2 regions of the Pseudoalteromonas sp. NEC-BIFX-2020_015 genome follow, and region 1 is predicted to be linked to the other one. Evidence: predicted binding sites of a transcription regulator. Region 1 holds the regulator's gene; the other holds the start of a gene.
What was found. Region 1 encodes ArgR, which controls arginine synthesis, uptake and breakdown. Its sites were predicted from a motif close to ANTGAATANNTATTCANT; they were not measured.

Region 1 (4,905 bases):
AATTAGAGTTGGCTTCTATTTCAGCGTTATCGATAGTCGTAGTAGGGTTAATTCCTTTGTATTTTGTTAATCGCTCAATGGAGCAACGTAGTTAAATGAGCAGTTTAGTCTTAGATAATTTATCGTATCAGTATAACGGCACCGCAGTGATTGAAAATCTAGATTTAACTGTCGCCAAAGATGAGATCGTCTGTTTGCTTGGTGCAAGTGGTTGTGGAAAGACCACGACATTAAAAGCAATAGCAGGGTTAATAGAAGCCAAGCAAGGTAAAGTCTTTATTGATGGTAAGTTAGTAAGTGATGAACAGTTATTTTTGGCGCCAGAGTATCGTAATATCGGTATGATGTTTCAAGATTATGCATTGTTCCCACATTTAACAGTGGCCGATAATATTGCATTTGGGTTAGCCAAAATGCCAAAAGCGCAAAAGCAGCAACGTGTTGATGAAATGCTTGAATTGGTACATTTAATCGGTTGTGCTAAACGTTTTCCACACCAATTGTCTGGCGGCCAGCAGCAGCGAGTCGCGATTGCGAGGGCACTCGCTTATAAACCTAGTTTATTATTATTAGATGAACCATTTTCAAATATTGATACCCAAGTACGATTTGAATTAATTGCTGATATCCGTCGTATTATTAAAGCGCAGCGCGTGTCTGCAGTATTTGTTACACACTCAAAAGAGGAAGCATTTGCATTCTCTGACACTTTGGCGGTGATGCATCGCGGAAAAATTGCTCAACAGGGCACCGCTGAGCAACTTTTTAGCTCTCCGAGTTCAAAGGTGGTTGCAGAGTTTCTAGGTCAAGGCATATACTTGGACGCAGAAGCATTAACGGCAACTGAATATAATACTGCATACGGGCGTGTTGAATCATTTGCTGCACGAGGTTCTCAGGCTCAACTAGGTCAGCTATATATTCGCCCACATCACCTTTTATTAACCGCGGTTTCAATAGGTGAGGAGGGTATTAATACAGTAACTATTATCAATAGTCGCTTTATTGGCTCCCATTATGTTTATAAAGTGATGATTGCACAGCAAGAAATAGAAGTTGCAGCTCAATTAGACCAGTCATTTAAAGAGAATGATCAGGTTACAATAAAAATAAAACCGCACACGGTAAACTTTTTCGCTAATTAGAGTAGTGACTTTTTATTTTAAAGCAAAAGCGCCGTGTATGAGACTTTGAGTTAAGGAAATACCATGGCGCAAGCGCAATCGGGGATTTGTGCTGAGGCAAACCTACACGGTTTGCATTTATTTTTTAATGTATTTGATGGTCATGACGAGTCATTGCGTAAAAAATTAAAGCGAGTCAGTGTGATTCAAGACGAGTTCGCTGATCAATTTTCAGAATCTATGCTCTCAAGCCTTGTGGCTGTAGGCGCGCAGTATTGGCCACATGTTTTACCTGAGTTCATTCCAAGCCAACTACAAAGCTTTCCTAATATTACGCATAATGATCATGTTATGGGGGCACAGCCGTTCGATTTATTTGTACAAATTCGTTCAGATAGAGAAGACGTAAACCATTTGTTCGCATTACAAATACTTAAATTGTTTGCCCCTGATGTTGAGCTTGTTGAGCAAGTACGTAATTTTCGCTTTTTAGATGGCCGCGACTTTAATGGTTTTATACTCGGGGGGGATACCCCCCATGGTCGTCAAAAGCGAATCACGGCTTTAGTTAGCAGGCCGGGGCACTTTGAAGATCAAGGTAGTTATATCCATGTGCAGCGTTATAAGCATGATTTGAGTGTATGGCAGCATCTATCATTACATGAACAAGAGCAAATAATGGGGCGTACGCGATTAGATAACACGCTGATCATACCACCGTTAGAAACCAGTCATGCAGTACGAACTGAACTTAAAGACGAGCAAGGTCAAGCGTTGCTTCTCAATCAAAGCATGCCTTACGGTGATGTAAATGAGCAAGGTGTATTAGCAATAAGCTGCGGCGCATTTGGCTCGGTGTTTGAGCAGGTGTTACGTAGCCGCTTAGGGCAGGGCGAATGCTATGACCATTGGCTTGATTTTACACAAGCTGATATGGGGTCGGCATTCTTTGCCCCGTCAATTAACTTTTTAAAGCAGCTTTAAACCGTATCAAATAAAAGACGAACACGCTCAAGGGTTACATCAATTTCTGAAATTTTAGCTGGGGCGATAAAAATAGTGTCGTCTCCGGCAATTGTACCCAAAACACCATCTGCTTTACCTAATGAATCGAGTAAGCGAGCAATTAATTGTGCAGCACCTGGGCTGGTGCGAATAATGATCATCATTTCATTATGCATAATATCAATCACTAATTGGCGCAATGGGCTTTTTGCTGTAGGTACACCCATTTCAGCGGGTAGGCAATATACCATCTCTTGTTTTGCATTACGCGTGCGTACGGCGCCAAATTTACTCAACATGCGCGATACTTTACTCTGGCTGATATTATCAAAACCTTGCTCTTTTAGAGCGTCTACGATTTCGCCTTGAGAACCAAAATTCTCCTCTTTTAAAAGTGATTTAAAGGCTTTTACCAGTGCTTCTTGTTTATCATGTGGTTGCATGTTGCTGTTCTGCTCTTGTTATTTGATGAGCTAAATTCTACACAAAAATGAATATTTATGCAGTAGTTGTTTGTCGTATGCGCTTTGTAAACAAGAAAGTTTACAACTATGGTCGAAATTATATGCAAAATAAGCAGGATAAATTTGTCTTTAGGCATTAATTTCATTATCTTTAGAGCCACAAATATTTCCCTATCTCAAATTACGGAGAATTCCAATGAAAGTTGCTGTATTAGGTGCTGCAGGCGGTATCGGCCAAGCGTTGTCTTTATTATTAAAAACAGGTTTACCAGCTGGTTCTGAATTATCACTTTATGATGTTGCTCCAGTTGTTCCTGGTGTTGCTGTTGACCTTTCTCACATCCCAACAGATGTTAAAGTAGCTGGTTTTGGTGCTGACGCACTTGACCAAGCGTTAACGGGTTGTGATATCGTGCTTATCCCTGCGGGTATGCCACGTAAGCCTGGTATGGACCGTGCTGATTTATTCAACGTAAATGCGGGTATCATCAAAACATTAGCAGAAGGCATTGTTGCTAATTGTCCTACTGCACTTGTGGGTATTATTACAAACCCAGTAAATGGCACTGTGCCAATTGTTGCTGAAGTTTTCAAAAAAGCAGGTACTTACGATGCTAAGCGTGTTTTCGGTATCACTACTTTAGATGTGATCCGTTCTGAAGCGTTCGTAGCTGAGCTTAAAGGTGTTGATGTTGCAACTGTGAAAGTACCAGTAATTGGTGGTCACTCAGGCACAACTATTCTTCCTCTTTTATCTCAAGTTGAAGGTGTTAGCTTTACTGATGAAGAAGTTGCAGCGCTTACTCCACGTATCCAAAATGCAGGTACTGAAGTAGTAAATGCTAAAGCTGGCGGTGGTTCTGCTACATTATCAATGGGTGCTGCTGCAGCACGTTTTTGTATGTCTTTAGTTAAAGGCCTACAAGGTGAAGACGTTGTAGATTATGCATACGTTGCAGTTGAAAGTGGCGATGCAGAATACTTCGCTCATCCAGTACGTTTAGGTAAAAATGGCGTAGAAGAGATTCTTTCTTACGGCGAACTAAGCGCGTTTGAGCTACAAGCTAAAAACGATATGCTTGATACGCTGAAAAAAGACATCCAAGAAGGTGTTGATTTCATCAACGCTTAACCTTGCTTATATCGCCAGCTGTTGGCGGTAATAAAAAAGCCTGCAATTGCAGGCTTTTTTGTGCTCGAAATCAAATCGTTAATTTTAGTGACTACGATCAACAGCAATACGGGCTAGGCTAACTAAGGCTTCTTTATAAGGCGAATCAGCTAACACAGATAAACAAGCAATGGCTTTATATGCTTCTTCGTTTGCTTTATTCATGGTGAACTCGAGTGCATTTGTTTCATTTAGCGTATTGAGTATTGCGTCTAAGTGCTCCATACCATTACTGTGCTCAATTGCATCACGAATTAGCTGAACCTGTTCAGCATTACCTTGTTGCATAGCATAGATAAGTGGCAGGGTTGGTTTACCTTCAGCTAAATCATCACCAATGTTTTTACCTAACTGATCTGCATCCGCATTGTAATCAAGTACATCATCAACCAATTGAAAAGCAGTACCTAAATGCATCCCGTATAAATTGAGTGCTTTAAGTGTTTTTTCATTTTGTTCAGTAATGACTGCAGCAAGCCCTGTAGCAGCTTCGAATAACTTAGCTGTCTTAGAGTAAATAACCTGCATATAACTGTCTTCAGTGGTGTCAGGGTCATTGCAGTTCATTAATTGCAGCACTTCACCTTCAGCAATCACGTTCGTTGCATCGGCAAGTATTTGCATTACCTGCATTTTACCAATCCCGACCATAAGCTGAAATGAGCGAGTGTAGATAAAGTCGCCGACCAATACGCTTGCAGCATTACCAAATTCAGCATTTGCTGTTGGTGTGCCGCGACGTAGGTTTGACTCATCAACAACATCGTCATGAAGCAGTGTTGCAGTGTGAATAAATTCAACAATGGTTGCTAAGGTGATATGGTCTTTGCCTTCATAGCCAAGTGCTTTGGCCGCTAAAATAGCTAACATAGGACGAACGCGTTTGCCGCCACTGTTAACAATATATAAGCCAAGCTGATTGACAAGTGCCACATCTGAGCGCATTTGCGCATATATAAGTTGATTGACGTTATTCATATCGTTTTCGATTAACGCCTGGATAGCTTTTATATCCATTGATCTCCGAGCCAAATTTAATGGGTATACGCAGCCGATTGTACAACAAAAAACGCGCTTGCTCGATATTTTGTGACAATTCCCTGAAAAAACACGTTTAAGCAGCTTAATTTAGCCTTAATTA
Region 2 (4,905 bases), on a different contig from region 1:
TAAAGGCGGTTGTTCTACGTTTAAACGATAAACAGATTTTAATGATGTAGCAACGTGATTTATTGATTCTTCATAACGAACACGTTGCTCCGGCAATACAACCAAATCAATACTACTTTTACGGTTTTTTATAATTTTAAATATGTTATCGAAGCTATTAATCAGCATCAAGTTTTTTCCATCTTCAAAGCCTTGTGAACGCAAATATTGATGACTGTAGTTATCTTTTAATACTGCGACATTCATTTTTTTTGCATCATTGAGCTCAGTGATCGTAATATTTTTTGAATCAAGTGCATACAAATATGTTTTTAATTCAGCTATTTCAGCGACCCAAAAAAGCTTGTTTTCTCGTTCTGATGAACGAACGACTGAGAAAATACATGTTTGGGGGTCTCTTAAGGCTGTATTAAATACGGTACTCCAATTATTAACTGAAAGTGTGTAATCAATCTTTGCTTGATCAAGTACTAAGCGTACTTTATCGGCAACATAACCCACTAAACGATCGTTTTCATCTAGGTATTGGGCAGGCGGGAAGTTTTCCGTAACTACATGTAATTTAGCTACGCATTGATTACTAATAATTATAAATAAAAAATAACACCATTTAGCCACTGTTGCCCCACAGATTTTTATTTTATATCATTCTTTTGTATAAGTTGAATATAGCGGCAAATTACGGGTATGTGAATAAAAACAGACCACAAAGGGTCTGTTTTTTAATGCGTACCGAATAAAACTTAACGATTCATTGCATTAATTAAAAATGCTGAGATTTTAGCACCTTCCCTAAGCGTTGTGTCCGAGCTTGATTGACCAACTAATGAACTGTCTGTAAATGGGGCAATCTCCATCATATCAGCACCTGTAATTGGAAATTCATCCGCCAGTGCGACTAAAATATCGAGGGCATGTTGTGGCGTTAAGCCATTGCCTTCTGGTGTGCCCGTCGCCGAAGCAAATTCTTCATCTAGCGCATCAATATCAAAACTAACATAAAGCTCATCAACGTTATCTGCTTTTAGCTGTGCAATCGCATCCGCTGCAATTGCCTGCGCGCCACGTTCAATAATTTCATGTGCCCAATGCTGTTTAACACCAAACGTTGATTCCCAGTGTTCCTTTGGTTTACCACTTGAACGAATACCAAATTGGATAAGGTGATGCGGCGCTGGTAAAAATTCTAAAATATGCGTACACCATGAACCAAAACATAAATCAATCCCTAAACGTTCAACGAGTAAATCTGTGTGGGCATCAAAATGAATAATAGCGGTGCGTTTACCTTGCGCGCGTTTTGCTTTTAAATACGCTTTTGTTAACGGGTAACTAATTGAATGATCGCCACCGATGCCAAAAATTCCTTTATCTGTAAAGGTTGCGTAAAAGCTATCGCACACATCTTCAGTGATTGACAATGGGCTGACATAATATTCACTGCTTGGGTTATCGTATAATGCCTTTTGACAGTTACTAATTGTCGCTTCATTTAGGTACTTATCATGCAATAAATGTGGGATCACACGCACATCACCTAAATCGAATGATTTAGCTTGAGGCTGCTGATCAATTAATGCTGAACGCAAAAACAATGGTCCCCAATTTGCTCCACGCAAAATCCCACCACCACAATCTGAACTAATTCCAAGCATAACTGCCTTATGCTCACTTTCTGGTAGATTAATTAACGAGTCACGCCATAGCACATCAACATTATCAGTTTGGCCATACAATTTATTACGCAGTGCTGCTTTTCTTTCTTGTGCTGTATTGACCGTAAATACACCATCACCCGGTGGACATAAACAGTGTTCAACTTTACTTTTAAATGTGTGCCATTGTGTGCTCATCACGATTCCTTACTTGGTATTTTTGCGTAGTTATGCAAAAGGCGCTGCAGAAAATAAATATAATAAAAGATTCATCTTGTTTTTGAATGGTCAAATTTAAGGCTGACTGTTTTTTATAGACCAAACAATAGAAATAATTAACCATTTATATAACAATATGTTATATAAATTTTCATACACCGGATAAATTAAAATTTAGTACTAATTAAGATAGATATAGTGTCTGCTAATACAAGTCAACAACCGCTGGTTTATCACAATATTGTTAAGTGCTTGAATATTCAAATGCACTGAATAAAGCATTATTTTATAAAACGGACATCCGTCCTGTACAGTGCTCGGTATTGTAGTAATTATGCTAAATTGACTATAACTCTGTAAGTTAACGTTACCACTTACGTTATCAACAAAAGTAATAATAAGGCCCCGTTATGGAAAAGGTATTTCACTTAGGACTCTCTCGCGATGATCTTCAAGGCGCAACATTAGCAATCGTTCCTGGCGATCCAGATCGCGCGGCACGTATTTCAACGTTCCTTGAAAACCCCACATGCCTTGCTCAAACTCGCGAGTTTCATGTTTATCTAGGGCAATTAAATGGCCATTCAGTGGTAATTTGTTCCACAGGTATTGGTGGACCTTCAACATCTATTGCAGTTGAAGAACTGGCCCAACTAGGTGTAGGTACATTCTTGCGTATAGGGACAACTGGCGCGATCCAACCACATATAAATGAAGGGGACATATTAATTAGCCAAGCATCTGTGCGTTTAGATGGTGCCAGTCAACACTTTGCTCCTCTTAGCTACCCTGCTGTATCTGATTTTTTTGCAACTCAAGCAATGGTTAATGCCTGTGGCAATTTAGAAATTGATTTTCACATTGGTATTACAGCATCAAGCGATACCTTTTACCCAGGCCAAGAACGTTACGATACGTATTCTGGTTATGTGCCAAAAGCATTTCAAGGTAGTTGTGAAGAATGGCAAAAACTAGGTGTAATGAATTATGAAATGGAATCAGCAACCTTATTTACTATGTGTGCAGCACTTGGTTTAAAAGCGGCTTGTGTAGCTGGTGTATTAGTGAACCGTACTCGCCAGGAAATACCAAATGTTGATCACGGCGAAATCGAGAAGAAATCAGTCGCCGTGGTTATCGAGGCTGCAAAAATACTTCTTGCTTAACAGGTCTTTATAAGCGCTAAACTATATGCAATCAACGCTGGTAAGTTACTATAACTTGCCAGTACTGATTCACTTACGTGTAACTGATTTCCCACTCCCTTAGTTTGTAGCAACTCAATACTTTTCACTGTTTTGTCATTCATACTTAAGCCCGCTAAATGCAACTGGCTAATTGCACTTTGTAGTGGTGCTAAACTTGGGCTATAGGCTGCATTTTCAGCATAACAGCCATAGAAGCAGCCATTATCAAACGTTGTAATTTTCACAGCGCTGTAATTAGCCGTATAAGGGACATAAGCTGTTAAAGCAAGCTTAGTAAGCGCAGTATCAATATCAGCGTTAGCCTCAAAAGTCTGCGTTTGTGGGGCTGGATTAAATAGACTGTAATTATTACCTAAATCTTTTGGACCAAATGCATGTGGTAATAATTGGTTTAATTTAAATTGCTGATCAGGTAACAAAATATCAAACTTTTCTGCATCGGCAAGCTCATTCATAAACTGACGACAATAGCCACAAGGTGCATCACTTATTGCTATTTGCACAATTGTTTGTGCACCTTTAAGCCATGCGTTGTTTATCGCCGATTGCTCGGCATGTACCACCAAGCTCAATGGTTGTTTGGCGAATTCAACATTAGCACCAAAGTAAAAATTTATAGCATCATCACAATCAATACCAACAACAACAGCACCAACCAAAAAGTGAGAAATCGGTGCTACAGCAAACAATGAGGCTACCGGCAAACATGCACGTAAAAGCTCATCATGTGTAATTGTATATTGAGCGCAAAGCGCTTTAATGTCAGCAGCAAACAGCAATCCATGCTGTGTTTTAACTTGATTGAACAATACTGTGCGCTGCGATTCATCAAATGAAAACGTGGTTTTATTTAATGAATCTTTTAATACAGAAGACGTTGATGCAGTCATAAACAATTTATTCTTATTTAATGGCTACACAGTGTAAAATGTTACAGGCCTAATTGCTAGGCTGATTTTCAAGCCAGTGCTTTGCACTACGAAAACACTCAAAATTCTCAGCCGTTATTTCAAAACGTTTCGCTTTTTGCAAAAATAAATCATGCATAAAACCATCAAAACTAACAATGCGAGCTATAAAACAGTGTTTAAGCCAGCTTGAAATCGCAGGCATAATGCTAAGTAAGTCACTTGCAGGAAAATCGTGTTTTAATTCAGATACATCTATCAATAATTTATTACATTTATAGATGCCAATATATTGCTCTGCTATTTGATAAAAAGTAATCACATCCTGTGCATTTGCAGTCCCTCGTAATGTCATCATTATTAATGATGTCGACGCATCATAAGTAATACAAGTAGAAACATTAGACATTAAACGGCTCTGTCAGTTAAGTAAAAGAGAATAAGATAAACTCTCATTCAAGGAGGTGAGTCATTGTAGTTTTTTCTTCGCCGCCGTCAATCATTATCATCCTAACTGGTCAGTCCATCCGATAGAAACAGATTAAAGTATTAGCAAAGGCTACGAAAAAGGTAAAAATCATACACAACTGAGCTACTTTTTCACTTATAATTAAAGAATATTTTATATCGCCACTCATGCAGTTAAAAGGAAGTTATATGCTTCGTGTTGTGTTACTTGTCATTTTATATAGCCTAAGCTCTGTATCTGCTTTCGCTCAGTCCTACACTAATAGATCGTTTGAAGAATTACGCGTGGATCTTCGCGCCAGTTACGCAAAAAACCCCACCGAAGCACTTACACAATTAAAAAACATTCTCAATAATGACGAGTTAAATCCAACTCAAAAAATTGTAATGCTTAATTACAAAGCATGGTTTGAACTCGAAGCCAAGCAATTTGAAGAGGCAATGCGC

Region 2: a site for ArgR is predicted at 1,875-1,892, ahead of HH219_RS15275 (arginase family protein). Genes of this name have one in related genera too.

What each region holds. Positions count from the first base shown of each region.
Region 1 is NZ_JABCJL010000004.1:3,577-8,481, forward strand. Features, by position in the region: gene HH219_RS04095 (iron ABC transporter permease) at 1-95, shown strand, start outside; gene HH219_RS04100 (ABC transporter ATP-binding protein) at 96-1,145, shown strand; gene HH219_RS04105 (Dyp-type peroxidase) at 1,209-2,108, shown strand; gene argR (transcriptional regulator ArgR) at 2,105-2,572, opposite strand; gene mdh (malate dehydrogenase) at 2,790-3,725, shown strand; gene ispB (octaprenyl diphosphate synthase) at 3,810-4,781, opposite strand.
Region 2 is NZ_JABCJL010000021.1:62,200-67,104, forward strand. Features, by position in the region: gene HH219_RS15270 (transporter substrate-binding domain-containing protein) at 1-618, opposite strand, end outside; gene HH219_RS15275 (arginase family protein) at 744-1,853, opposite strand; gene udp (uridine phosphorylase) at 2,285-3,040, shown strand; gene cdd (cytidine deaminase) at 3,037-3,972, opposite strand; gene HH219_RS15290 (hypothetical protein) at 4,022-4,399, opposite strand; gene HH219_RS15295 (tetratricopeptide repeat protein) at 4,648-4,905, shown strand, end outside.